4 regions of the Paenibacillus sp. JNUCC 34 genome follow, and region 2 is predicted to be linked to each of the others. Evidence: riboswitches for the same ligand, from Rfam matches in the RefSeq annotation. Region 2 holds a riboswitch; each other region holds the start of a gene.
What was found. A riboswitch is a leader RNA that binds a small molecule or an ion and turns the genes downstream of it on or off. The one in region 2 is predicted to bind cobalamin.

Region 1 (7,495 bases), 2.2 Mb from region 2:
GGAAAGAAGGAGATTGCTCTCCTTCTCTCACAAATACTAATTATTGAATGTCGTACAGTCTGACGATGACCACCGCGGCCATTTCTCTTGTCACATGTTGCAGTGGTCTAAAGTATCCACCATCACCGGACATGAGTCCTGTTTGATAAGCATATTTGACGTAAGGCAATGCCCATGTGGACACTTGCTTTTGATCTTTCAGACCTGCAGAGGTATCTGTGTCCTTAGACAGGCCTTTCATTCGAACCAGAATTGTCGCCATCTCTTGTCTCGTAATGGCTTGATTTGGTGCAAACGTATTGGCTGTGACACCTGAAATCAATCCTTTTTCCTTCGCAGTGGCAACGTAACCTGCATACCAGGACTTGGAATCAACATCTTTGAACCCTGTGCTTGTACCTTTTGGCTCCAAGCCGGCGTATCTGACGATTAACGCTGCGAATTCGGCACGAGTCAGCTCACGCTTCGGCTCGAACTTGGCTGCCTCACCGCTCGTTCCTTGCATCAATCCGAGTTCGGTTGCCTTGTTGACCGCTTCCTTCGCCCAGGCAGCTATGGAAGCTTCATCTGCGTATGGATGTGCAGCCGTCTCTGGTTGCGAGGTACCTGTTGATTTCACATCTGTCATATCAAAAAGACTGCTGTGATTGTTCAACATGCGATCATAGGCTTCGAGCGCTAGCAGCGCTTGTTGTGTCGCCATATAATTGCTGGTTTCTCCGCGTCCATGAGCGAAGCCTCCGTCTTTATTGAGATACGTACGCAATGCTTTTAACAAATCGCCGTCTTGTTTCACGAATCTCTTATCTTCCAAACTGTTTCCAAGACTGGACAGGGCAATGATAACTTGCGAAATACTCTCACTCGTTTCGACACCCCAAGCCTTGAATCCACCGCCCGGAAGCTGCTGCGACGACAGCCATGTCAATGCCTTATCCGTTGCTGCCTTGACCTCTTTTCGATCCTGATATTTCGCCAAGGCCTGAAGCGCCATGGCCGTCATATCGATGTCACTTTCAGCGTTCGACTCTTTGCTGATCGGGAATCCGCCGTCTGGATTTTGCTGGTTGAGGATTTGTTTTACGAGTTTGTCTTTTGTCCAGAGCGCATCAGCAGGGATAGCTGACTTGCTTGCATCCAATGCTAACAAAGCAAATACCAGCCCATTTGTCCCTTGATTTTTCATACGCTCGTTGTTATAAATTTTCTCCAGGAAATTATAGCCCGCGATGTTGCTTGGGTCCTTGTCAATGGCCATTACCGCCAATGCCATGCGTTCGTAATCCGTAACCAACCGGAATTCGCCTTTTTTCTCTTTAACGAAGCTCTCCAGTACCGTGTAGTACACAGATGGCACTTGTTTGCCGGAACGAGCCAGCGCCAAAACATCCCAATCGTTAAAGTTGTCTTGAACGGAGAACTTACGGTTGTTTAATATCCATGCAGCGGAGCCGTTAATAAGGCTCTGGAGCTTGGCTGACTCTTCGATCTGCTTCGGAGGAATCGTATTTCCGCCCGCTGTTCCCGGAACTCCTGAAGTGCCAGGTTGTCCAGATTGTCCTGGTTGTTCTGGCTGACCTGGTTTTTCAGTACCGCCATCAAGGCCGCCGCTAATATCTTTACCCAGGTTCGTTGTATACTGCCAGCGGAGAGTATCGCCATTGTTCAATGTATAAAGACCGGCACTATAGTTCGGGAATGTGCCGTTGACGGAATACATCCATCCGCTTAGGGGGCCTTTATCGAACTCTCCCAGGCCGTCGATAGCTTGCACATAAAGAGAAGCCCCGGAGCCAGTATAGTCGATTGAGATCCCTCTTTGATCAGCTGCTCTTTTCAGTGCTGTAAAAGCATTATCCCCATCCTGAATTGCAACGCTTATTGGTGATATAATATCTCCTTCACCTATGGAGCGTTTTTCAGCAGACAATGTAATTGTTTTCGTAATCGGAGGAACTACACCGCCGCCATTGCCCGATCCATTGTCTCCTCCGGTTCCGCCACCATTGCCATTACCAGAACCGTTACCTCCTCCATTGCCAGAACCGTTATCTCCTCCGGTTGTTTCCTTCTCTTGTGTAGTATAGGCAATAAATTCAGTAAAGTGCGTAGTCTTAATGATTAGATCGCCATCATGGACATAAGCGTATACCTCGTCACTATGTGCCGACGAATCCTCATATTTCGGAATTTGTGTAAATGTCCCGCTTGCATCGATGAATCCAGCTTCTGCATGTCCTTGGCCCTTCAAGGTTAATGTCACATGCTGGTTGAAGCGGATATCCTGATCACCGCCTACTTTTACGCGCAGATCAATTCCCTTGATCTCTTTGTCTGCAGAGGACAAAACTTCATTTATCTTGTTAAGCAAAAGATCATTATTCGTATTCAAGCGATGCGGTAATTCAAGCTTGTTATCCCATGTTGAAATGACATTCGTATTCAGGTCAACTTCCAAATAAGTACTGTCTGTTTCCGATGTTACATGCGGCAGTTCGCTCTTTGGAAATGCAAGTGTAACTTTGCTTGAGGACAGCGGATCCTGATCCGACCCGACACTCACATTGGTTTCATTCTCGTCAATGACAATCGTTTGGTCATCGTTTGGATCCGGAATTTCATTTACACTTATGACAACTTCATTACTTGTCTTTTTCCCTGCTGTTGCTGTTGCCAGCGCTTGAATGGAAATATAGCCTGGAGCCGCTTGACCTTCGAAGACAAGCTTCGCTTGTTGATCCGTAAGCAGCGATATTGATTTTAAGTTCAGCCCAGTAGTCTCCGAAATCACAGACCAACTGTCAAGCTGTACTGCCTCGGATAAGAACGTATCGCCAACGAGCTGCACTTCAATCGAAGGATCTACAGTGCCTTGATCAATGGAAGATGCGGACGATATCACAGGCTGACGATCCGGTGGAAGACTCCCTTCGGCAATTCGCTTCCATACCGACTTTCCATGCTGAATATCAAGTAATCCGATAAGAGCCTGTTCAGTCGACATTCCGTTTTTATCGGTATCTTCTGCTTTCCATTTAAACGAGCCGTCATCCAATTGGAATCCTGCATACGCATCAACGACGGTATTCCCGTTCATCTGCCAAGCGGGCGACATCATGTCTTCGCCTACGGCAACCAGACCGGATACCGAAGTAGATAAGCTGTTCGAATTATCTCCAGAGCCCCAAGTGCCCGTAGAATTAAAACCACCATTCTCTAGCTGGCGATCCTTTAAGACATTCTTGGCCCGTTCAATGGCAGCATCAACTTCACTCTGCCCCTTGTATTGCCCCAGCGCAAGCAGCGCCATGCCTGTAATATCTGTATCGCTGTTTGCTCCTCCTGAAGCAGACAGACCAAAGCCGCCGTCTTCATACTGCGCTTTGAGCAGGTATTGCAGCGCTTTTTGCTTGGACTCAGCATTCCATGAGCCTACATTCTGTCCGAGCTTCTCTCCGGCATCCAGAGCAAGCATCGCCCAAATATGTTTATTTACACCGCCAATGCCGCCCGTCTCTTGATTTTGATGGGTAGCAAGTTCCGCCCACAGGTTTCGATCGGTTTCCCAAGCGTGAGCCGGGTCTTTTCCCATGGCGAGCAGTGCAAAAATATACCGCACATGATCAGTTAAATTTACGGCATCAGGTTTAAGTCTTGGTGCTTTCGTTTCCCAAGATGGCAGTTTCCACGTTCCATCTTGCAAATCCTGACCTGCGCCCCATAGGCCAACAAGCTGCCACCAGGAATCAATGGTGGCTGTAGGATCTTCCTCATAGTACTCTTTATAATAATTAACTGTACTTTCAATCATGCTGTCTAATTGTGTATTGCTTTGACCACTCGCCGCACTCACGACTTGTGGATTCAGTAGAGTAAGCAATAACACAACGCTTAATAGTGCAGATATACTTTGCTTCAACAATCTGTTCATAGGTGTCAACGTTCTCCTCATCGTCAAAATGGAAATAAAAAAACATCTTTCCGAAATGGAAAGATGTTCTGTAGCCAGTTTTGCATAACCAAGCAAGAGTGCAGCAATAAACAAGCTGCACAAATAAACATCTCCCTCCCATCCTCGTGAGAAATATAGAGCACTTACATGGCAGGTCTCCTGGCTTCGCTTCATCGCTTGACAATCGTCCTTCCTGTTTAAAATCGTTAACAGTGGACTACTACCTTGATTGTCAGCTCTGCGTTACAGTGGCGGGACCGCGTCGAACTCTCATCGACCTTCCCTATTAAGCCGCATACTTTATGCATCAGCACCATATAAGCTGTTTCTATTTAATTTTGATAGACTTTTTTTATATTAACAAAGATTGGTATATTTCACAAAGGAATTTCTCATAGACAGTACAAAAAACGGCCTACATGAAACAATAAGACCCTTCCATATAGAGAAGGGCCTAGACTTCGTTATATTTTTACTCAATCACCAATATCCGAGGGGATGTGTTCGCGATTACCCTGGACGACAGCCAAGAACCAACCCCTGCCGATATGATACTTACGACTGCAACTCCAATAATACCGCCCCAATGCATAATTAGAGGCACTTCCACAATCCCATAATATGTTAATATATTTTCCAGCAACATAGGCAGAAGGTATACTCCGACGTATATGCCTAGTAGCGCGCCGATGACGGATAAAGCAACGATCCCTTGGGCTACGGATAATCTAATCCTATTCGATGTTAAGCCAAGTGATTTGTAAATGCCATAGGTTTTGCTGTCTTTTCTAATATTTATACGACAAGTGATGTAAATAATGATGCAAGTGACAACAATAAACAACAATCCCATCATACTCATTGGCAAGATAAGCAGGCCGACAGCCTCTTTAAATACGGAATCTAGTAGCATTTTTTGAGTTAATGCGGAGAGCGCTTCCTTATATTGCTCATTAATATCACTTACGACCTGATCGGACTGGCTGCTATCATGCAGGTTGATAAAATATGTTTCTGCATTGCTGTAGTCCAGATGATCTGCTTTAATCACATCGACCGTTATTCTTGCAGAATAGGACATATTGGCGATAGCTTGATAAATTCCTGTAACGATGAGCGAATACGGTTTTCCATTGATGTACACCGTTATCACATCACCAATATCTTTGTTAAGCTTCTTCGATACGTTGATACCAATAGCGATTTCGTTCTTGTGAAGGGGATTGGCTCCTCTTAATGTGGAATACCCCAGATCATCATAGTTACCATCAGCAACACCGATATAGACATTCATGGATGAGGTGTTCGAATCTCCGGAACGATCGGATAGTTCTGAAGGAACCACTCCCGTAACATTCCCAAACCACCCGAAATTTTTGATTCTTGGGTCGGACAACATATCTTCTTCAAATTGAGTACGTGAAAATGCTGCTTGATTAAAGACTTCTACTGCAATATGTGAATTGTCATATCCCCATGATGACGCCGTTCGTTGAATGGAATAAACGCTGTATAACAACACAGATCCGAATACAAGAACGGCTGATGTAATCACGGTTAGAATAAACATGAGAATAGAACCTTTCACATTCTTCAACATGTTGCGCAGACCAATAACGAACATAACGGGAAGTCGATCGAATCCAACTGGACGATTTCCATTCGAACGTACACGTCTTGCCCATTTACTGCTATCCATTTCAGACATGCCATACCGGATTGCTTGCACAGGCTGTACGGAACGGGCTTTATTGGCATAGAACAACACACATAGAATGACCAGGGCAAATACACATATTCCGACTGCTAGAGCCGTGAAATTACCCTGCATCGATAGCTCTGAACGATTTGTTTTCAAAGATGACAGCGAGCTCTCTACAATGACTTTGGATAAAAACTGACTGGCAGCTAACCCAGGAATAATCCCGATGATCGATAGAAAAGCATATTGAGACATGTAGGTTCCAATGATTCCAAATGAAGATAGCCCACAAGATTTCAATACCCCAATCGTTCGATAATTCGCCAATATCGCGTCTGAAATCGTGAACCCAATTGTGAATAAGGCCACAAGCAGCATGACAGATCCGAGAAAAATCATAACAAAGCCGATTACTTTATTCATAATTAGATAAAATGACGATATCGATTCGAATTCCATTTTGGATTCAAGATACTGCGTACCGGCCTGCTTCTCGAAGCGGTCCCAATACTGTGTATTGGTATCGTAATCGTCAAAGCGAAGTCCCATCATATACATGTCTTTTCCCTGCAATGACTGAAACTGATCTTTATAATCTTGCGTGTTCATCCAGATGCGGGCGTTTCTTGTGAACGGAGCTCCAAAAGGCATATCTACGACAACTGCTGCTACCTTCAACTCAAATGTACTCTTGCCTGTTTTAAAACTTACCTTATCACCTACTTCAATTCCATTGGAATAAGAAAACGAAGTGGGTATCCAGATGGTCCCGACCTCAGGGGTGCTTCTTTCATCTCCTTGCGCCCAGATCAGCTTATCAACCGTAAAGGGAAGCTCTGCTGTATCCATCATAAACATATAGATATTATTAATTTCTTTTCCTTGATGGGTGATTCTTGACAGATTTCGATATGGTATCAGCTCGGACGCCGTAACCCCCTGCTGCTCATCCCACCATTGTTTGAAAACGATCGGATCATGCAGACCATTTCCCAACATCAAAATTTGATGAGAACCGTTTGCTTTCGTATGCATGTCTGTAAATAAATTTTGTGTATTTGAGATTACAGTCATTGCGGTTGACAGCAGTAGCGTAGATAACAGAATGAGCACCGTTGTGAGTCCGTTTTGGATTTTCTTCGTTCTTAGGTTAGATAGGAAAAGAGTCCACACCGCATTCACCCGCGTCACTCCTTTCCTGAAACATAAGAAAATATAATATTTTCTCTGTCCTGGATGTCGTCATTATCGGATTGATATTTATCAAATTCCAGAATGCCGCCCACTTTGCCATCTCGAATAAAAATGAGCCGGTCCGCTCTGCAAGCCGCTTTGATATCATGCGTAACCATGACAACCGATTGCCCTTGACGATTCATATTCGTTAAAATATCCAATATCGCAACGCTTTGATCATAATTCAAGCTGCCTGTCGGCTCATCAGCAAAAATGATTTCCGGTGAATTAATCATCGCTCTTGCAATGGCTGCACGCTGCTGCTGCCCCCCTGAAGCTTGCGCCGGCAATCGATTATGCAGGCTCTCAATCTGCATTGCTTCCATGAGCGAAAGCGCCTTTTTCTTCACTTCATTTTTTTTGTTACCGGCGATATAGCCAGGCAATGCGATGTTTTCCCCAAACGTGAGATCAGGCACCAAATTAATTCCTTGATAGATGAATCCAATCCTCCGTGCCCTGAAGTCTGCCATTTTCTTTTCGTTGTAAGAATCAATACGTTGTTCTTGATAATACACCTCTCCAGCTGTCACGCTATCTAGTCCGCTCAGAAGATAGAGTAATGTGGATTTTCCTGAGCCGGAATTACCCATAATAACCGTAAA
Region 2 (7,495 bases):
AGTGTTGGCGAGTAATCAATATTGGCATTCACAGGAAAGCGTGATAGAAATTGAAAAGCGGCCGCAGCCGCTTGTCCCCATTTCGTCATAGTTTGTACTCCATACTCTTCAACTCAACAGGAATGCCTGCGGTGACCAGGAAAACCTCAGAACTGCTTCTGGAGACTGCCTGATTCATATACCCAGCCAAATCGCGATACATTCTGCCAAGAGGATATTCTGGTACAATACCACTGCCAACCTCATTAGTTACCATGATTAAATATCCAGGGTATTGCTGTGCTTGCTCTACAAGACAAAGAATTTCAGCTTTTACCTTCTCTTGCATATCCTCCTGTCCTTCATAGGATAGAAGAATATTAGATAGCCATATCGTAAGGCAGTCCACTAGAACCGTAGGAGCATCATCACCCTGACTGTTCTCACGCATATCACTCAGGAGCTTCACGAGTTGAAACGGTTCTTCTACATTTCGCCAGGAATAGTTCGCTTGACTGCGCTGAAGCTTATGAAGAGCAATTCGCTCCTTCATCTCATCATCGAAAGCTTGAGCCGTAGCGACATATATGGCTTCCTGTGACTTCGACATACATAACCTCTCAGCAAAGCTGCTTTTCCCGCTTCTTGCCCCGCCTGTGACGAGTATGATCATTTCGTCTGCTCCTTGGTTTCACCTGAGACACCCGCACTTTCGAAGGTTGCCATTTCACTGACAATCCGACACGCTGCATCCACAAGATGTAGACACAATACCCCACCTGTACCTTCACCAATACGAAGGTCTAATTCCAATGCAGGACGAAGATTCAATTCTTGTAATAGCTGCCGATGTCCTTGTTCATGAGAAACATGCGACACAATCATGTAATCAGCAGATGTTGGACAGATCGCTTTGGCAAGCAACGCCGCTGCGCTAGAAATAAATCCATCGATTATAACCGGACAACCGTTTACTGCTGATCCAAGAATTACACCTACTAAACCACCAATTTCAAGACCGCCTACCTTAGCTAGTACATCTATAGGATCAAGCGCGTCAGGAGCATTGACCTTCAACGCTTGTTCAACAACGGCAATCTTATGCTGTAGACGAGAATCGTCAATTCCTGTCCCTCTTCCAACCGCATCGCTGACCTGAATATTAGAGAGTGCACAGGTCACCGCTGAGCTTGCCGTCGTGTTTCCAATCCCCATTTCGCCAGTTATAAATAGTTGAACGCCACGTTTGACAGCATCTTCAACTACCTTCACACCAACAAGAATGGACTGAATCGCTTCTTCATGAGTCATTGCAGGACCTTGTGCCATATTAGCTGTACCATACCGAATTTTACGCGATAGGAGATCGGGATGGGACAATTCACTATTCACTCCGATATCCACACATACAACTTCTGCACCTGCCTGTCTGGCAAGAACGTTAACAGCTGCACCACCCGCAAGAAAATTATGAATCATTTGAGGTGTAACTTCTTGTGGAAAAGCACTTACGCCCTCTTCACATACACCATGATCGCCTGCCATAACAATAACTTCTCTACGGTCAAAAGAAGGCTTTACTACTCCAGTAATCCCAGCAAGCTGTAGTGCCATTGCCTCCAATTTACCCAAGCTTCCCGGAGGGATAGTAAGGTTACTTATATGTGATTTTGCAGCCTGAATCGCAGCTTGATCAAGACCGCGAATTTCTCCGATACGTTCCATGATTCCTTGTTTCATACATCATTTCTCCTTTAGTTGCTCTTAGTTGTGACTACTTATGGCTTCAACAGCTCAGGATAGATCGCTTTTGCTATTTCTTTGAGACCTTCTGTCACACGTGGACCGGGACGACTAACCAGGTTATCGTCTAATCCATAGACAGCATCATTCTTAACAGCTGTTATTTGATCCCACCCACTACGTGCTTTAATCATTTGGTCTAACGTTTTCTGTGTTTTGTCATCAATAACATTCTTTGAGAACAGAATCACATCAGGATTATCTTTAATGATTTTCTCTTCACTGATTTCATACCATCCCGCTGTATCAGCAGCAACGTTAACTCCACCAGCTAGAGTGATTAATTCATCCATAAACTCACCACTACCTACCGTCCAACCAGGGGAAAACTCGATATATATTTTCTTTTTCTGTTCAGGTGTAAGTGATTTAACCGCTTCTGTTACTTCATTCTGCTCTTGTTTCATTTTGTCTATAACCGTTTTTGCTTCTTCTTGGTGATCCGTTATTTGTCCAAACAATTCAATATTTGCAATAACATCATTCACCGTTTTCGGATCTGTCTTGAAGATAGTGATACCTAGATCACGCAAATGCTGTGCAGCTTCTGCACTCATAGAGATACCTGTTACTACGAGGTCAGGTTGTGCTGCGATAATTGCTTCCTCGTTAGGATTGTACAAACCACCCATTTTCGGCTTGGTTGTTGCTGCTTCCGGATAATCATCATAGTCAGAAACACCGATAATCTGCTCATCTAACCCTAGCGAAAACAAGCTTTCTGTCTCTGCAGGCGAGATGGATATAATCTTCTTTGGCGCCTCTTTAAATGTAAGAGTCTCACCTGTAGCATCCTTTACAGTTAGAGGATACTCTGTTTTCAGTACACTTGTCTCTTCAGCGGGGGGATTCACTTGTTCTGTTGCTGCCGGTGCTGGTTCTGTCTCTTGTTTCGGTTCATTATTGCTTCCGCAAGCTGCGAGCGCTAGTACCAGAATGATCGTTATAGCACCCGTAGTCCAACTCTTCCACATTTGTTTCATTGTGATTTCTCTCCTCTATCTTCGTTTTCATGTTCTGCGAGATGCTCCCCTTGTTATTTCAATAAATGATCTCAACGATAGTCTGTGCAACAAAAAAAACCTGATCTTCTTTTACAAGAAAGAATCAGGGATTACGTCATACGGGGTTCATAGTAATTGCCATGAGTCCCGCGGCTATGTACCGGGTTAAAATCGCAGTACTTCCACAAGCCAAACGTAATCCTTTCCTCGAAGGACCGTCGTACTACTCATAAGGCAGGTCTCCTGACTCACAGGTTCGCTAATATTCTCACCTTCCCATTCTGCTTGTTGCAAAACAGTGGTAAATCGAGAACATCCCTGTTCACAGTGGCGGGACCGTGCCGGAATTGCACCGGCTTCCCCATTAACTAGGCAATAAAAGCACATATTTGTGCTTCTAATCTAGACCTCACAAGTTTTTATATTCATTTAGATACAAGTATTACCTCTCAATTTAAAATTATAAGTTAGATAAGGACACCTTACAACCCCTTAAAAACAGTGCTCTAATGGCTCACTCACAAGTGTCCAATCCATTTGCCCTTATCACATGTCAACTTCAACGTTAACAAGCTCCCCGGATCTGCAGAGAAATCCCAGAACGTCGAACCTGGAATGGTCATAGTCGCTAGTTGTCTTATCACTCCACCATGAGTCACCATTAGCACCTGGTTATCCTTACTTCCATCTTTCACCCAATAGGTCAGGCTGTTCATAAAGTCTGCCAGCCTCCCCTGAAAATGCTCCCAGGCTTCACCTCCTGGAGGAGTCACGGATTGAGGATTGTCCAGCCATTCCCGGTAGATCCTAGAATGCTTTAACTGATCGTATGTCTTCCCCTCCCAATCTCCAAAATCCATTTCTCGTAAACGGTTATCGAAGACTACGCTATCTGTTGAAGCAGAATAAATCCAATCGAGCGTTTCCCTGCATCTCTTTAAGTCACTACAGAATACCTTATGAAACGTTCTTCCTTCAAGGGCATTTTTCACAGGCAAAAGCTCCTTCAATGACTCTTGGAGAATTCCTATATCTGTATGACCTAAATATCGTTTATCCTTATTCCACTGCGTTTTCCCATGACGAATACATATGAGCTTTAACTCCATAATGTACCACCTATACTCCATATGGCAAGTATGCTCAGGAGCAGAAATAATAACGATGCAGCCAGCATTAATCTAATGGTTGACTGAATATCCCCCTTATCCATCGGACGGGAATATTCGCCCATATATGCACGAAAAGATACCACACCGTTATAGGCGTTCTCACCTCCGAGCCGAATTCCTAAAGCTCCAGCTACAGCTGATTCAGGAAATCCACTGTTGGGACTTGGATGGAGATGGGCATCGTGTCTTATGGTACGATAAGATTTTTTGTAATCCAGACGCATGATCCAACTGCTAACGATCAGTAATAGAGCTGTTATTCGTGCTGGAATGAAGTTAGCAATATCATCCAAACGGGCCGAAGCCCACCCCAGGTTAATATATTTATCATTCTTGTACCCAACCATAGAATCTAGGGTATTCACAGCCCGATAAGCCATTGCAAGTGGAGCTCCTCCAATAAGTGCGTAGAATAGCGGAGACACTATGGCATCAACAATATTTTCTGCGACCGTCTCAACCGTACCACGAACAACCTCAGGCTCGTCTAAGTGCGCTGTATCACGTCCAACAATCATTCCTAGTGCTTGCCGAGCAGCAGGTAAATCCCCACGGTTAAGATGATTGTACACTTCCATACCCGCATCCTTAAGCCCTTTCGTAGCAATGGTCGTAGCGATTAATATGACCTCCGCTCCCGTTGCAAGCCATGGATGAATCATATAAAGTCCTCTCAACAATACCCAGGTTATAAGCAGCGAACCTCCCACGATAATAACCGGGAGTAGAATTCCGGCCTTTTTCAGTTGGTCCGGTTGAATGACATGACTACGAATCCTCTTCTCTAACCGTTTGATCGAATTTCCCATACTTATCACAGGGTGAGGAAGCCAGCGCGGGTCTCCAATGATGAGATCCAATAGGTATGCAGCGCATATTATGAATATTGTTGCCCACTCCATCATGATGGATTCACTCCCGCAGCCTTCAAGCTTTCTTTTACCGTTCCATAAACCACCCGCCCAATCGCAGCTCCCAGATCCGTTGCCGTTCCACAATATCGATGTTCAGTAGAATAGGAAGCGGATTGACTGACTCCTAACACGATAGCATCCGTTGTGGTTCCTGTAGCGATCAATCCATTCTCTGCATCACGAATTCCCAGATCAGCCAGAGCAGCTACCTTCGCTTCTACAGCGGTTGTAACAGCATTCACCATCGCTGCTTGAGTCATTCTAGCATCAATGATGAGCATGATATTAATCGTACCCGGTTGATAAACTGGATATGTAGTCCGCTCAGATCCAGCACGTGCGCCGTTCGATACTCCCGCCGTAGTACAACAGAATAGGGAAGCGTCTTCCCCGGTTTCTTCAAGAACAGCAGCATGTTTGAGCCGAACAGCTGTCAATAATCCTGCCGTAGATTGCTGTGTATAGCCCCACTCTTGGAACAGCTTCTCCACATCTTTTTCCGGATGATTGCAATCATAGAACCGATCTACATAAATATTGGCTACCCGATCGATCCTCCCCATACCTCCGCCGTATATAGCGCTGCTAAGACAATCCATATGGACAGGGGATTGGAGCAGCAAATGACATTCATGCCGTGTAAGCGTTAGACCGGGCCAAGCCTTAGATTTATAAAGCGTACTGTCTCCATTTAAAAAAGGTGTTGTCATCTTTAAACTCCTATTCTCATCCTAAACTCTCTATCACACTCTGTATCTCCGTTAGAAATACTTGATTTGCTTCCGAGCCTTTAACTGCGATCCGAATATGTCCTTGTCCCAGTCCAGGATACATCGCACAACTTCGAATTAATATCCCCCGGATTCCAAGTTCCCGCTGCATATCTATCGCACGCCATGGATCAGGAAGTCTTACTAATAAGAAATTCGCTTCCCCCGGACTTACCTCACATCCTAATCTTCGAAGCCCTTGGACCAGCACTTCACGCTCCTTCGTTATTAGTTCCATGGTGTTTCGCTCGAATTCTTTATCACAATCAAGTGCCGCCTCACCCGCTAACAATGCCAATCCATTCACACTCCAAGTTACCTGCTTTCTTGTCATGGATTTGATGACATCTGGATGTGCCAAGGTGTAGCCCAATCGCAGACCTGGTATGGCATAAAACTTCGTCATAGACCGTACTAGCAGCGTACGGGGATACTTTTCGAGCTGCGTCAATAATGACGCTTGCTGTTGTTCTGGAATGAAATCAATAAAAGCTTCATCTACAACGAGATAGGTCTGCGATTGCTCAGCCAACTCAGCTAATATATGCAGCTCTTGAAGAGTATACTGTACACCATTCGGATTGTTCGGCTGTCCAATAAACACCAGGTTCACCTGTTGTATCAATTCGCCAATGTCCTCGATCGTTGCTTTCCAATCCTTGTTTTGTCTACCGCGTACCGAATGCACTTCTATATCAAATTGTTCTGATAACTGGCGGTACTCCGAGAAACAGGGTTCAATAATGCCTACCTTCTGTGGGTGAAGCCCGAGTAGAATAAGGGACATACACTCTGCCGCACCATTCCCTACACAGATGTTATCTTCGTTAACTCTCAGCTTACGACCAAGGATATGTTTAAATTGCCGATGGCCTGGATCAGGATAACGAATGATTGACGATAGAGCCAGCTCCAATTGCTTTAGTACTTGCCCAGGTGGACCAAGAGGATTTATGTTAGCACTGAAATCTAGAAATACACTCTCTTCAATTCCATATGCCTTTGCAGCACTTTCCAAATCTCCTCCATGTCCGTAACGCTCTAACATACCGATTACTCCTCTGCCTAAAATTATTCAATGGTTCCATTATTGCGTGGATTCTTCGAATGCGTCAATTCATAAGTATATTTTGTTGCATAAAAAAGGCTTCTAAATTGTCCATTTTAACGATCGCCCATAAGCGATGTTAAATCATCAAATGTCGATTTTGAATAATAACCCACGGAATGCTCTGTTAATCGCTTCATTGCCCCTATTTACAATACTTATTTTGGTAGCCCAATTTATCTAGGTCAAGTGTCACTAATCAATCGCAGACATAATATGAATTAGCTCAAGACGAAAGGAGAAAATCAATGAGTCAAGAAAACTATAGCGTTCAAGAAACTCAACAAAGGGATCCCCAATCCCATCAACATTACGGACATGAGGGTATGCATCATCATCATCCTCATCACCATCCCCATATTCATCCATATAGTCACCCACAAGGTGCCCATTATATCCATCATCATCACCACCATCATTATCACCACATGATGAGAGAACAATCACAATAATATTAGAATAGGATAACAAAAATGTAAGGCGAGAATGACACCCACAGTCATATGTTGCATGAATGCAGCCGTGGGTATCATTCTCGCCTTTTCTATGCTTACATCCTATCACAAATCACCTATAACAGAAGAAGCACCCGAATCTGAGACATTTGGTTGCTTTTTTCACGGATCTTTCCTAGTTACGCTTCTGCCTTGGTCTCCATATAAACTTTTAAGAAAACTTTAGATTTATTTTCGAAATACTTAAACACTATGTCCTATATTTACACTATCAGTTCAAAAGTCTAAAT
Region 3 (7,495 bases), 790 kb from region 2:
CACCTATAGCCTTTTGAACGCAATCAAATCGGGAGAGATGACGGTACTGGATGTGATTGATTGGATCGCTGAAAACGGTGGGGAGCATATGGAGATAGTTCCTTATGGCTTCACTCTGGAGGATCAACCCGAACTTGCGGATGCTGTTCGGGAGCGTGCAGCAAAGGTCGGAATTGGGTTGTCCAATTATTCGATGCCTGCGAATTTTGTGCAGGAGGGAGAAGAGGCCTTTGAGGCTGAGATGGAGCGGGTTAAGAGTCATGTGGATACCGTCCACAGGCTTGGCATGAAGCATATGCGTCATGATGTGACGTTATTTACCCTTCCGTCGGAGAAGCATGGTATCAATTACCTGGAGGACAACTTGGAACAGATCGTAAAGGGATGCCGGATCATTGCTGATTATGCCGCTCAGTTCGGTATTACCACAACGATTGAGAACCATGGAGTCAGTGTTCAGGCCAGCGACCGGGTACAGCGCGTGCTGCAGGCGGTTGACCGTCCGAACTTCAAAACGACTCTCGATATTGGCAACTTCTTGTGTGTGGATGAGCAGCCGCTTGTCGGTGTGAAACGCAACTTACCATACGCCTCACTTATCCATGTGAAGGATTTTTATATTCGTCCGTTCGATCAGAACCCGGGCAGCGGTGACTGGTTCCGTACGTCACACGGCAACTATTTGCGTGGTTCCATCTTTGGTCAGGGGGATGTCGATGTACGCCGGGTACTGCGCTTGATCAAGGAATCTGGTTATGACGGAGATATCACACTGGAGTTCGAAGGTATGGAGGAGTGCCGTGAAGGTACACGGCTTGGTCTTGAAAATCTGAGACGTATCTGGGATGAAGTGTAATCACTTAAGCTAGCTAGGATGGGCTTCTGCTATTATAGTTTGATTATATTAAGCGGATTATTTTAAAATTATGTTCATTTGCTGTGAAAACAGGCTAACCGAGAATTCTTGGTTAGCCTGTTGGTTGTTGCGATCTATGAAAGGATGGAATATTTAACGTCCCATATCGATCAGCTAGTGAGAATGAGGTGGGATTTCACCAACGAATATAACGAAGTTAAGATAGCGGAAGAGCATTACGAAGATTTTTATGAAGAGTGCAGGGTGTTTTTGGATCAAGCTATTCAGGGGGATAAATAGAATTTTACAAGCGCAACGGCTACAAGCACTGTGTAGAACCGATGGAGCTTATGCTGGAGTAGTTTGTACAGGTGAGTTTTGGGGAAGAAGAAACCGATCAGTCGGCATCATATTGAAGAAAGAGGAAGCGAGTATGGAGAATGGAATCACTATATCCGAAGTAACATCTATGAATGCTGTGATGGTGGAAGAATTTTCAGATTTGTTGATTCGCGTAGTGGAAGATGGGGCTTCGATTGGTTTTCTGGCGCCTGTTGAAGAGAAAGAAGCTAGAGCTTATTGGGAGAGTGTGACGGAAACTGGCGTTATGATGTTCACTGCTTCTATGGCGGGAACAATAGTTGGTACGATACAACTGCATTTGGCTATGAAGCGCAACGCCTCCCACCGTGCAGAAATCATGAAATTGATGGTGCACCCGGATTTTCGAAAAAGAGGCATCGCAAGACTTCTTATGCACACGGCAGAGCAGAGAGCTGTAATAGAAGGAAGAACTTTAATCGTTCTGGATACTAGAGCAGGTGATCCATCAAATCTGTTATATCAGTCGATGGATTATATGGAAGCGGGTCGGATTCCTTATTTTGCAAGATCCTCGAATGGAAGTTTGGATGAAACCGTGTTGTATTATAAGCTGTTAACTAAAGAATAAGAAAATCCTTCATGATTTCAGATATATCTTATTGGAACAATATGGTCACACGCCGTGGATAGAGAAACATGCAAAAAGAGAATTTTAGATGTTTTGTTAAAGGAGTTGGAACTTTCCTAACGAGTTGTAGACCTTCCTCCATGTCGAAAGTGCTAAATCACCTGTAATAATAGTTTATTTCCCCCAAAATGGGGCATAGGTGAGTACTACAGACAGGAGGCGATGAAATGAAGAAAAGAACGTACCAAATTGTTGCAGGGGCCATGTTGTGTTTAGGTCTTATCTATGCTGCAGCTAACGCTGAAGAAATATTAAATGCCGTCCGGCAAACAACTCCCGATTCACTTACTCACAATGGTGTAACTAATGTTCCAGATCTTGCGGTTACTGAAAAGATTGACAAACCGGTATTTCGGGAAGTATCCACAAATTCGGTTTCTGTTAAGCTGTTTAATGCAGCGGGTGAACCTACAGGGGTTGCTTCATTTGAACAGGTGGACGATGGTGTGAAAGTGAAGGTTTCCGTTTCCGGTCTGACCCCGGGCAAGCATGGATTCCATGTACATGAGAACGCAATCCAGTCGTTTGATTTCAAGACTGCTGGCGGACACTTCAATCCGACGGATAAACACCATGGCCTTGAACACCCAGAAGGAAGTCACGTTGGCGATATGCCAAATTTGGTAGTTGAAAAAGATGGTACAGTTAAAACAGAACTGCTGATTAAACATGCATCGCTAGATAAGAATCAGGCTAATTCCTTGCTTGGACGATCGCTCATAATCCATGAAGACGAAGACGATGGTAAAACCGATCCTGCAGGTAATTCCGGTAATCGAATAATGGGCGGGAACATCCCTAAATAACGGATCAGAATTGTTCCGTGAATATGTAAATGTTAAAGAAAACGTATCTTCCCAACGGAGATGCGTTTTTATTATTTTTCCGTATATATCTATCTTTATTTACAATTTATAGGATATAATTAGTCTGCAAGAGTTAGGGTGAAACGGAGGTAGAGGTGGATATGACCGAGCAGTTGGCACGCATCGTGGACAACCACCTTTGATCCTGATCTGCATTACGGTTATGGCTGGTTTTTGGGATCTGATTTTAACCTGATCGGTGGCGGAACACCTGGATTTCGTTCAGAAATCTGGCATTACCCTGAACTGGATACAAGAATCATTATGCTGTGGAATTATGAAAAGATTGACTCGCACCGACGATTTCACCAAATGAACCCTCTAATTTTTCAACTGTAATATGAATCAATAACCGATACCTGTTTAATAAAATATATTACCCAGTTTTGTGTTGATTCTTAAACCTGGGCCGGGTATAAATGTGAAGGTGGGAGCCTATTGGGGAAAGTTACCGTGTACCATGTTGACGCATTCTCTGTCACAGCCAATCAGGGAAATCCGGCAGGAGTTGTTCTGGATGCCGATCATTTGAAGCCTGGTGATATGCAGAAGATCGCTTTTCAGGTCGGATTTAATGAAACGGTTTTTGTATTGAAATCTGAGATCGCCGACCTAAAATTGAAGTATTATACTCCGGGTCATGAAATCAATCTGTGCGGGCATGCAACCATAGCATCATTATACTGCTTGAAAACACGAGGTTTTTTTGAAGGTCGCGATTCAATCCAGATAGAAACCAATGGTGGCATACTTCCCATTTCTTTTAACGCTGAGGATCATCTAATAATAGGCATGAAGCAGCAGAGTCCGGAATTTATTCCTTTTGATGGAGATACCCGAAAACTAGCAGAGTCCCTGGGATTAAATGAAGACTGTTTGGATGTCACGAAGCCCATTGTTTATGGTAGTACAGGAATTTGGACTTTATTAGTTCCAATAAGGCAATTGGATAGTTTCAAAATCATGAAGCCAAATAATAAACAGTTTCCTGAAATATTAGCCCAGAATCCCAAAGCGTCTGTACATCCTTTTTGTTTTGAAACTTATGACGAGAATGCGTTCATGCATGCGAGACATTTTTCATCCCCTTACTCTGGTACAGTTGAAGATCCGGTAACAGGTACGGCCTCGGGCGTGATGGGCGCTTACTATTTAACCTATATAGATCAGAATTTGAATGAAATTCAATTTATCGTAGAGCAGGGGCAAGAGATCAATAGGGATGGAAAAGTGCATGTACACGCCATACGACAAAATGAGATGGATATTTTTATTTCGGGCACAGCGGTCTTGGTTAAAGAGTTTGAAGTGGAATATCTCTAATATTTTTATAATAAGAGAGCTCGATACTATATAATTGGAAGTGGATAGTTGTATAAAGTACATCACTACTTCGTGACTGGTCGCCAAAGGTTACATTGTTGCACTTTATACAACAAAATAGATAGAAAGTCATTTGTTAGCCACTCCTCAGAAGAAATTATTGTACAATTTACAACAATGCCAGTAAAATCAGGCCTTCAGCCAGTCTACTGTTGTATAACATACAAGATTAATACACCCTTAATCCGTATCATGTCAGCGTTAATCGACGGATTTTTATGTTCTGCATATTGCCAACTCGATGGTTTATGCTATAATAATGTTCGAATGGACATCCATTCACGTCATACACAATAGAAAAAGTTATAGGCAATGGAAGTTTGGTGCAAATCCAACGCGGTCCCGCCACTGTGATAGACCGAATGCTCGGTCTTAAGTCAGGTCGTTTGCCTAGTAACTTTGTCTGGCCAGTCATTTCGAGGCGAAAGTGACTGGTTTACAAGTCTAGTGACGTATAACGCCTCGCTAGGCTTTTTTACGTTGCAAGATAGGCTGCCGACGCTGCTGTCGGTAAAGCTAGGTGCTCGCCGCCGAACATATACAATGAGGTATAAGAACAAGCAAGCGGGAAGTTCTTCAATGATGAAGAATAATATGCACAATGATGTGCATGTCCCTTTTTTTTATAATGAACCGCTCACTTGCCGAGCATGGCAGACAAGATTCGGTTGACGAGCATCCGAATTACGTTGTACAGTGGAGATGGACAATTAAATGATTGCTGCACAATGGCGTGCACATTATATAACAAGCAAAGAGGCTTTGAAGGGATTTACTCCTTTTAGAGGCCTCTTTTTTTGTTGTCAATTACTCCTTGGAGGTGCCTTACATGGACAAAATATCGATTAAAACCGACATCTATCTGGGACAAGGTGCGCTGGATCGCCTGACGGATTGGAGAAATAGACGGATCTTTGTTGTAACAGACCCGTTTATAATCAAGTCGGGTATGATTAACATGCTGTTTGAACGGCTGCATGACAGTAACGAACAATACATTTTCAGCAACATCGTACCCGATCCTCCAGTTGAAGTTGTAACTGAGGGCGTTGAAGCGCTCGGAGCATTCCAGGCTGACCTGATCATCGCGATTGGTGGGGGCTCTGCAATTGATGCGGCCAAGGCGATGAAGCTTTTCGCTCAAAAAATATTGAAACAGCACGATATTCCGTTCGTAGCGATTCCGACAACAAGCGGCACAGGCTCAGAAGTGACGTCTTTCTCCGTTATCAGCGACAAGGAGAAGAACATCAAGTATCCGCTGGTATCCGATGACATGTTGCCACAAGAAGCTATCTTGGACCCTGAATTGGTCAAGAGCGTACCTAACTTCATCACTGCAGACACAGGAATGGATGTATTGACCCATGCGATTGAAGCGTACGTATCCACCAAGGCGAACGATATTTCCGATGCGTTGGCCGAGAAGGCTATCAAGCTGGTCTTTGCCTATTTGCCAAGAGCCTATAAGGATGGGACTGATCTTGAGGCGCGCGAGAAAATGCACAATGCTTCCTGCCTAGCTGGTATGGCGTTTAATATTACGTCGCTCGGGCTTAATCATGGGATCGCTCATGTGGCTGGAGCTAAATTCAAGATTGCGCACGGGCGTATGAATTCACTGCTTCTGACGCATGTCATTGAATTTAATGCGGATTACAAACCGGGTTATGGCAGAGAAGAGAGTAGTGCAGTAGCGGCAAGATATGCCGAAATCTCCAAAAGCTTGGGACTGTCGGCTCCTAATGTAAAGAGCGGCGTTCGTAGTCTGGTGCAGGCGATCAAGCAGCTTCAGAAGCAATTGCAGATGCCGCAGACGCTCAGGGAGTGCGGCGTGGAATTAGCTGCGCTTGAAAAGATGAGAGAGGAAATTGCAGAAGGAGCGCTGCAAGACGGCTGTACGGCCACGAATCCACGCGTTCCTGCCGCAGCTGATATTGTTGAAATTTTGAACAAAATGTTTCAATCCTGAATCTGGAGTTGAGTTTCGTTCGTAATGATATTGACATTGTTTGCAGGTTAAAATATAGTGAAAGTAACACAACGGCGTGTTGCATACAAATAAAAGCGAAGAGGCTTCTTAAAAATTCCGCGTGAACTTTTTAAGGGGTCTTTATGTTTTTTTGCAGCTATATGTCGCTTTTTCTTTCATGAGATGGGATGATGGTATGGATCAACACAGCGAAAAACAACGTGTCATACAAGAGTATGTGCCGGGCAAACAGGTAACGCTGGCTCATATTATCGCGAACCCTAATCCGGATATTTACAAGAAACTGGGCTTGGGAAGCGATGCGAGGGATGCCATTGGCATTATGACTATTACGCCGAGCGAAGCATCTATTATTTCGGCCGACATTGCGACCAAAGCAGCAGGCGTGCAGATCGGCTTCGTTGATCGCTTCAGCGGCTCGCTCGTCATTACGGGTGATGTATCATCCGTGGAATCCGCGGTGAGCGAAGTGTTGCTTGGCTTACAGAACATTCTCGGATTTTCGGCTGCGAAGATTACGAGAACGTAGGGGATCGTGCTATGAGGAAAATTATATTTGCCGGAAGCACCGGATCGGGCAAGACGACATTGTGCCAGCGGTTGCATGGACAAGAGATTGCCTATAAGAAGACGCAAGCCGTTGAGAATTTTGAGCAAGCTATTGATACGCCCGGGGAATGTATTGAGAACCGGTATTTATACAAAATGTTACTTGTCACAAGCGTTGATGCGGATGTTATCGGGCTAGTGCAAGATTGTACAAAGGAAGAAAGTTATTTTCCACCAGCCTTCGCAACGATGTTTGCCAAGCCGGTCATTGGAATTGTAACCAAGGTGGAACTGGCTAAGACGGATAAGGACATTGCGGAAGCGAGATCCTTCTTGCAAGCGGCGGGCGTGGAGCGCATTTTTGAGGTTTCGTCCGTGCAGCATTTGGGTGTGGATGAGCTGCAAGCTTATTTGGAAGCGTAAGCGGTTCAATATGATAGAGGATTCACGAGATACAAGCAAATATCGGTAGACAACGAGGTGCATGACGCATGAATGGAAAAATTGTGATAGTCGACGACGAACCTATTACAAGAATGGATATTCGTGAGATGCTTGAAGAGGCGGACTACAGTGTAGTAGGCGAAGCTTCTGATGGTTTTGAGGCCATTGAATTATGTAAAAAGCATCTGCCCGATTTGGTCATTCTGGATGTTCAAATGCCTATCCTGGATGGGCTGAAAGCGGGTAAACGAATCATATCGGAGCAACTGGCGGGCGGAGTTATCCTCTTGACCGCATTCAGTGATAAACAAACGATTGAAAAAGCATCCTCTATCGGTGCGCTTGGTTATCTGGTGAAACCGCTTGATGAAAAATCGTTTATTCCCATGGTG
Region 4 (7,495 bases), 2.7 Mb from region 2:
AGGAGATCTGTCGCAGGGTATCCATGCCTACCGCGGCGTTCATGCCTGGGAAGAGATGAGTACATTATTTGAACCCGAGAGCAGAGCCTACTTTGCATTGACGCGAAGTTACCGATCTACGATGGAGATTATAGAATTTGTAAATGGCATACTGGAAAAAGGTGTGGGGAGTGATCTGCTTGCCGTGCCTGTCTTCCGAAGCGGAGATGCTGTACGGCTTGTACGCTATAACGGGGCGGCAGGCAGAGAGAAGGATCTCCGCCGTGCACTGCGTCATCTCCTCTCGAAGGGGAACTACCGGACCGTTTCGATCTTGACGCGTACACTCCGGGAAGCGAAGGAGCTCCACGAGTTGCTCGCGGCTGAGTGGCCTGAGCTTCATTTGATAGATGGAAGCAAACAAACCTATCAGGGCGGTATATCTGTGCTTCCGGTTTACCTCTCTAAAGGGCTTGAATTTGATGCCGTTATCGTTGCTGACGCAGACAGCGCTCACTATGCGGAAAAAGCATGGGACGCCAAGCTCATGTATGTTGGGTGTACACGTGCATTGCATGAGTTATGGCTGCTAAATGGAGAACAGCTTCCTTCTTATGTCGTGGCAGATCAACCTGAGATCGCATCTCAGGGATGGCCAGATGGTGTCTAACAGTTAGGTTTAGCTACCTAAAGTAAATATGTTTAGTTGCGCTATATAATAGAACCTGGGGCATAAACAGCCTCAGGTTTCTTTTCGTTGATCAGACCGATTTGTTGATAGGAATAGCCTAAATTGTGCAAAGCGATAAATCGTAAGTGAATGAAAGATTGTGATATGATAAGAAAAGCAGATTACGGATCATGACGCTGTTACGCTGTTATGATTCAAACAAGGAAGTGTAATGATGGATTTATTCTCTTTCGGTCGTGAAGAGGATCGCGATTCCCGGCTTCTGGCTGACCGGATGCGTCCTTCCAACCTGGATGAATATATTGGACAAGAACATATTGTAGGGCCGGGTAAACTGCTTCGGCGTGCAATTGAAGCGGATCAAGTATCTTCAATTTTACTGTATGGTCCGCCCGGCTGCGGTAAAACAACGCTCGCTCATATCATTTCGAAACATACCCAAGGGTCATTCGTACGGCTTAATGCAGTAGAAGCTTCTGTTAAGGATGTACGTGAAGTGATTGAACAGGCGCAAAGTAACAAATCATTGTATGGTACAAAGACGATTCTGTTTCTGGATGAGGTACACCGGTTCAACAGCTCCCGTCAGGACGCTCTTCTGCCCGCGGTTGAAAAGGGAACAATCATCTTTATTGGTGCCACTACGGAAAATCCGTTTCATTATGTGAATGGGGCTCTTATGAGCCGCTCAACCTTGTTTCAGCTGCAGTCGCTGAATAAGGAACATTCCTGCATTGCTATGAAGCGTGCGCTTCAGGATAAGGATAGAGGGCTTGGCTTTATGCAACTTCAAGTGGATGAAGAGGCACTGGATCATATCGCATCCATGGCGAACGGTGATATCCGCCGGGCCTTGAATGCCCTGGAATTGGCGGCAATGACGACACCTCCCCTTTCGGATGGCACCGTTCATATAACACTTGAGGTTGCGGAGGAATCAATCCGGCGTCCAACCGTCCGGGCTGATGAGTCAACCCAATATGACGTCCTATCCGCTTTCCACAAAAGCATTCGCGGCTCCAGCGATGCTGCGCTATTCTGGTTTTTATACGCTGTAGAGAAGCTTGGTATGGATCCGATGGTGTTCATTCGCCGTCTGATTGCGGCTAGTAGTGAGGATATCGGGCTTGCTAATCCGCAGGCGATGGTACAAGCTGTCAGTGCATTGGAGGCTTATCGTAACAATGGTTGGCCTGAGGCCAAACTGAACATTGCACAAGCGATTCTTTTTGCTGTGGAGAGCCCGAAATCCAATGCCGTTTACACCGCTATATCACGTGCCATGTCTACTATGGAGGAATTCAAATCGGCTGAGGTTCCGCTCCATTTACGCGATACTCATTATCAAGGAGCCGTCAAACTTGGACATGCGGGATACAAGTATCCTCATGACTATCCTGGACATTACGTGAAGCAGGATTATTTACCGAAGGAGCTTGCGCATCGGGTGTTTTATCAGGCGACAGAACAGGGAAATGAAGCTAAAATATCCCATAACCAACGTTTGCGCAGAGACGAGTAAAGGAATTCGAAACACTTGATTCATTGAATAAATTTCATGTTGTACATCTTGAATGTTACGGTAAGGAAGGGAAATTGTATGGGAAAGAACCTGCTCTTTGTGGGTGCGGGAGGATTCGGTGGTACATTACTCCGCTATGGTCTGGATGAGATAATACCTGCTCCATTAAATGGATTTCCGGCAGCTATCCTGTTCATTAACCTGGCAGGATGTCTATTTCTAGGCTGGTTTTTGACTTACTGCTTATCTTCCGCACATATTTCAACACAGGTTCGTCTGCTCATCGGTACCGGGTTTACGGGGGCGTTTACGACATTCTCAACCTTTACAGTGGATACAGTCAGGTTAATCGGTAACGGTCAGAACGTAGTCGCCGTGATCTATGTAGTCTTAAGTGTTGTTGGCGGTCTGCTCATGTCCTGTATCGGTGTTTGGCTGGGACGGAAGATGTCTTCGAAGCAAGAAGGTGCGGCAGTGTGATTTTGTGGATAGGATTAGGCGGGATAGCCGGAGCGGTTTCCCGTTATTGCGTTGGTATTTGGCTTGGAAAAAAAGCACAGGGGACATTCCCGTGGGCTACGCTTCTCGTAAATTTGGCCGGTTCCATCATACTTGGACTTCTTGCCGGTTATGCGGACCATCTTCCTGAAGCTGTTTACAGAATGCTCGGAACCGGCTTTTGTGGGGCGTTTACCACATTTTCAACCTTTGGTTATGAAGCGGTCACTTTGGCAGGAAACAAGCAATACATACAAGCATTCTTATATGTGCTCATATCGGTTATGCTGGGTCTTGCAGGGGCATGGACAGGACTCTATATAGCGGCTCAGGTTTAGAACTTGTTGTGTGGCCATTATGGGGAGGAAATAAATAATGTACAAATGTAAATTTACAGTATTGATGCTGTCTGCAGGTCTAGTGCTGGGTGGTTGCGGTGCTGAGAAGGTACAAGAGCCGGAAGAGAGCATGCAAGGAACTGAAACGGTTCACGAACATGATTCACAAAACAAGCTTGCTAATGGAGATCTTCAAGAAGCTAGAGCCTCTGCGAAGGAGCTGCCAACGTTCTTGGATGGTAAAAGCGATGAGATGCGCACTATTTATGCACTCGCAGCCCAGGAAAAAGATGTGCTTACCTGGATTCCATGCTACTGTGGCTGCGGTGAAAGTGCAGGGCACAAGAGTAATCTGAACTGCTTCATTAATGAAGTTAAAGAAGACGGCAGCATTGTGTGGGATGATCACGGCACACGCTGTGGTGTTTGTCTGGAAATCGCAGTAGAATCAGCCAAGATGGACAGTGAAGGAAAAAGCTTGACTGAAATCCGCAACACAATCGATGAAAAGTATAAGACGGGTTACGCGAAACCGACTCCTACCCCAATGCCGACAGAAACCAATTAAAATCTTGTGGCTGACCGCCATGTCACGCTGCACCACGATCTGGGAGTTTCGCCTATGATAAATGTTACAGTTAAAATCTATATGTTGTTATATTCTTTGATATGACAACTATATATAGTGCTTAATGGTCGATCGGATCACTCCGGTCTTAAAAGGGAATCCGGTGAAAATCCGGAGCGGTCCCGCCACTGTAACAGTTTCTTGAGGCGAACATAAGAAACAATCTCGTTAACTCCGCCAGTTCGTGAACTGAAGCCAGATACCTGCCATTATGACAACACGGTGTGCCTACGGTTGATAGGAAGTGTTTCGAATGGAAGGGTTGTCTGGTCCGTTTCTACTTGACTGGATTAAACGGTTCTTTATGAAGCATGTATTCCGCCGATTTGCGGCAGCATGCTTTTTTATTGTCCACTTCGATCGTACCGCACACCGTGAGGGGTTGGTTAATACGCCTGTAAAGGTATTTGCCATAGGAGGAATTCGTAATGAAGGTAATCAAGAGGGATGGAACATGTGTGACGTTTGAAGTTACACGGATTATGAGTGCGGTGAATAAAGCTTTTCAGGCTACTGAAGGAACTTCCAGATATGAGGCATCGTCCCGGATCGGTACATTGGTAGAAGCTGAGACGGTTGGCTTGGAGCAAATGTCTGTGGAAGAAATACAAGACCTTGTCATACATTTTTTGAATGAAACCGGTTATAAGCAAACAGCTGAAGCTTATACAGAGTACCGTGAGGCACGTGACAGAGAACGTATAATGCGCGGAGAGCTGTACAAGATCAGCACCAACGTTATCGGTGTTAAAGATCTGGATCTGCTTCGGGAAAATGCCAATTTGAACGGTGAATCTTTCAGTGGGAAAATGAGCCGGATCGGATCGGAATATGCCAAGTGGATGGCGACCAGTTTTATGCTGCCAAAACCGTTGAACGAGGCTGTAAAAAACGGATATGTATATGTACATGACTTAGATCAATATGCACTCGGAACGACCAATTGCATTTTCATTCCATTTGATCGGCTGCTGGCAAATGGCTTTAATACGGGGAACGGTTCGGTCCGTCCTCCACAAAGCATCATGACCGCTATGGCACTGGTAGCCATCATATTTCAGTCTCAGCAGAACAGTCAGTTCGGCGGGGTATCTGGCAATAAGATAGATTGGGATTTGGCGCCTTACGTGGGTAAGTCCTTCCGTAAGCATTTTCGAAAAGGGCTTTCTTATTTCAGTGAAGGCGACATGAACTTAGGAAAAGACATTTCGGACTTGGAGCTGCATATGGATAACCACTCGCTTGAAGAGATTTATCCTCATACATATAAGTTTGCATATGCAGAGACTATAAACGAGACCAAGCAAGCCGCGGAATCTCTGATCCATAATTTGAACACGATGAGCAGTCGGGCTGGGGGGCAAATTCCGTTTACCTCGTTAAATTACGGGATGTGCACTTCTACAGAGGGAAGATTAGTTTCTCATGCACTTCTTGACGCTACAATGAGAGGACTTGGACGTGGAGAGACACCGATATTCCCGCAGCATATTTTTCAATGTAAAAACGGGATTAATCAGGCGGAAGGTGATCCGAACTACGATCTGTTCCTAAAAGCGGTAGAGTGCTCCAGTCGCCGATTATATCCAAATTTTGTAAATGTAGACGCGTCGTTCAATCTTCCCTATTACCGACCGGAAGATCCAGATACGATCATTGCGACTATGGGGTGCCGTACACGAACAATTTCGGACCGTTTCGGCAGAAATCGGTTGAGTGGGAAAGGGAATTTGTCTTTTAACACGATCAACCTCGTACGGCTTGGGATTGAGCATGGCATAGTAATGGATAAGCGACAAGATCCAGATATGAGCGGGTTTTTCGAAAGTTTGGAACGTTATATGAAGATTGCAGTGGAAGGATTGATCCACCGGTATGAAATTCAAGCCAAGCAGCCGGCAAAGGCTTCGGATTTTATGATGCGCGAGGGGGTCTGGGAAGGTGGGGAGAAGCTTGCCCCAGACGATGCGGTCGCAGAACTTATAAAACACGGATCGTTGGCACTTGGTTTTATTGGTCTTGCGGAGTGTTTGAAAGCTTTAACAGGACAACATCATGGCGAAGACGAGATGGTTAGAAAGATGGCGCTCGATATCGTTGGAAGGATGCGTGCTTACTGTGATGCCATGAGCGAGCAGTATGATTTGAACATCACGCTTTTTGCCACTCCAGCAGAAGGGCTGTCCGGAAAATTCACAAAGCTGGACCGAACCACATTTGGCAGTATACCGGGTGTAACCGATCGGGAGTACTATACGAATTCATTTCATATTCCCGTGTATCATCCAGCCGCTGCTTTTCAGAAGGTTCAATGGGAAGCACCATTCCATAAGCTGTGTAATGCGGGTGCGATCTCGTATGTAGAGCTTGACGGCAACGCACGGCAAAATACGGCTGCATTCCGGAATATAGTCCAATTTGCGCTTAAACAAGACATTGGTTATTTTTCCGTTAATCATCCATTGGATCGGTGTCCTGTCTGTGATTACGAAGGAATTATCGGTGCATCTTGCCCAGAATGCGGGGTCGAGGAGGACAAGGTGCTGTTCCATCGTCTACGCAGAGTAACAGGTTATTTAACGGGCAACTATACGGAGCGATTCAATTCAGCCAAACAGGCTGAAGTTAAGGATCGGGTTAAACACCGATGAACATATGCGGCTATATACCGGAAAGCATTAATGAAGGCCAAGGAGTCCGTGCCGTTCTGTTTGTCAGCGGCTGCCGTCATGCTTGTGCCGGGTGCTTCAATACGGCTTCATGGGATTTTGAAGCTGGGGAACCCTTCACTGATGAGTTGAAAACTCGAATTCTAGAGGAAATTGCATGTAATCCTTTGCTGGAAGGAGTTACGTTGTGCGGTGGAGATCCCTTTTTCTCAGCGGAGGAATGCATTAGTTTTCTGTCTGACTTCCGGGAGTGCTGTCCTGATAAAAATGTATGGGCTTATACAGGTTTTACCTTTGAGGCGGTTATGAGACAGCCGAAGCTAAGGCAGCTGGCGCTTCTGTGTGATGTTATTGTTGACGGTAAGTTTATACAACGGGAGAGAGATACTTCATTATCATTTCGTGGAAGCCGGAATCAGCGTCTGGTAAATGTTGCTTCAAGTGTGGAGAAAGGCTGCGTGGTGGAAGTTTCCCTATGATGAAAAGGTCTGAAAACAATAAAGAGGCATGCCCTTCAGGTTACTAGAACCTGTAAGGGGCATGCCTCTTTCGTATGTTGATGCATTGAAACACCGGGATTACCGGTGTTTTTTTCGGTTATCAATTACTTATGGTCACCGGGTGGTCAATAACTTATGCTCGAAATAGGATAATTTTTATCGTTTTAATTCAATTTGTGAACCAAGTGCAAGGTGATGACAATGTATAGTTGAATGATCATTCGGAAAGGAGAACCTCATTGGATATCGATGAATTCAGCAATCTTGTGGATATGTACGGAAAAGCCGTATACGGGTTTTGTTACCGCTTAGCCGGAAATAAAGCGGATGCGGATGATCTGTATCAGGAAACGTTTCTAAAGGCGATGGAGATGCTCCACAAATTGGATGCCAATCACAATCCGAAGTCATATCTGATCTCTATTGCCATCCGCTTGCACAAAAACCATCGCCGGAAATGGGCCCGGAGACAAAGGATAATGCCCAGCGTTGAGTTCAAAGAGGCTGTGGACAAGTTTTGCGGTGGAGTAGAAGCTGGGAAACCGGAGGAAGCGGCGCTATCCGGCGAGCTCAGCCGCATTATCCGTGCAGCCGCAGACAACCTGAACGATAGGTTGAGAATTCCGCTTTATTTGTACTATACCGCAGACATGTCCGTTGAAGAAATTGC

Region 1: another riboswitch for cobalamin. It lies ahead of AC2TF5_RS23045 (S-layer homology domain-containing protein); the one in region 2 lies ahead of AC2TF5_RS04940 (ABC transporter substrate-binding protein).
Region 3: another riboswitch for cobalamin. It lies ahead of AC2TF5_RS08815 (1-propanol dehydrogenase PduQ); the one in region 2 lies ahead of AC2TF5_RS04940 (ABC transporter substrate-binding protein).
Region 4: another riboswitch for cobalamin. It lies ahead of AC2TF5_RS20645 (hypothetical protein); the one in region 2 lies ahead of AC2TF5_RS04940 (ABC transporter substrate-binding protein).

Annotation. Positions count from the first base shown of each region.
Region 1 covers NZ_CM177770.1:4,922,926-4,930,420, forward strand. Annotated here, with positions in the region: gene AC2TF5_RS23045 (S-layer homology domain-containing protein) at 41-3,931, opposite strand; cobalamin riboswitch at 4,085-4,285, opposite strand; gene AC2TF5_RS23050 (ABC transporter permease) at 4,425-6,836, opposite strand; gene AC2TF5_RS23055 (ABC transporter ATP-binding protein) at 6,842-7,495, opposite strand, start outside.
Region 2 covers NZ_CM177770.1:1,079,608-1,087,102, reverse strand. Annotated here, with positions in the region: gene cobS (adenosylcobinamide-GDP ribazoletransferase) at 1-89, opposite strand, end outside; gene cobU (bifunctional adenosylcobinamide kinase/adenosylcobinamide-phosphate guanylyltransferase) at 86-652, opposite strand; gene cobT (nicotinate-nucleotide--dimethylbenzimidazole phosphoribosyltransferase) at 649-1,719, opposite strand; gene AC2TF5_RS04940 (ABC transporter substrate-binding protein) at 1,758-2,765, opposite strand; cobalamin riboswitch at 3,003-3,213, opposite strand; gene AC2TF5_RS04935 (histidine phosphatase family protein) at 3,305-3,895, opposite strand; gene cbiB (adenosylcobinamide-phosphate synthase CbiB) at 3,886-4,863, opposite strand; gene AC2TF5_RS04925 (adenosylcobinamide amidohydrolase) at 4,860-5,582, opposite strand; gene cobD (threonine-phosphate decarboxylase CobD) at 5,599-6,690, opposite strand; gene AC2TF5_RS04915 (hypothetical protein) at 6,946-7,314, opposite strand.
Region 3 covers NZ_CM177770.1:1,869,731-1,877,225, forward strand. Annotated here, with positions in the region: gene AC2TF5_RS08795 (sugar phosphate isomerase/epimerase family protein) at 1-856, shown strand, start outside; gene AC2TF5_RS08800 (GNAT family N-acetyltransferase) at 1,290-1,808, shown strand; gene AC2TF5_RS08805 (superoxide dismutase family protein) at 2,036-2,674, shown strand; gene AC2TF5_RS08810 (PhzF family phenazine biosynthesis protein) at 3,173-4,057, shown strand; adenosylcobalamin (AdoCbl) riboswitch at 4,406-4,557, shown strand; gene AC2TF5_RS08815 (1-propanol dehydrogenase PduQ) at 4,947-6,089, shown strand; gene eutS (ethanolamine utilization microcompartment protein EutS) at 6,286-6,639, shown strand; gene AC2TF5_RS08825 (EutP/PduV family microcompartment system protein) at 6,651-7,082, shown strand; gene AC2TF5_RS08830 (ANTAR domain-containing response regulator) at 7,151-7,495, shown strand, end outside.
Region 4 covers NZ_CM177770.1:4,405,458-4,412,952, reverse strand. Annotated here, with positions in the region: gene AC2TF5_RS20670 (HelD family protein) at 1-649, shown strand, start outside; gene AC2TF5_RS20665 (replication-associated recombination protein A) at 885-2,192, shown strand; gene crcB (fluoride efflux transporter CrcB) at 2,271-2,672, shown strand; gene crcB (fluoride efflux transporter CrcB) at 2,669-3,028, shown strand; gene AC2TF5_RS20650 (PCYCGC motif-containing (lipo)protein) at 3,066-3,596, shown strand; cobalamin riboswitch at 3,706-3,881, shown strand; gene AC2TF5_RS20645 (hypothetical protein) at 3,910-4,125, shown strand; gene AC2TF5_RS20640 (anaerobic ribonucleoside triphosphate reductase) at 4,085-6,307, shown strand; gene nrdG (anaerobic ribonucleoside-triphosphate reductase activating protein) at 6,304-6,804, shown strand; gene AC2TF5_RS20630 (RNA polymerase sigma factor) at 7,065-7,495, shown strand, end outside.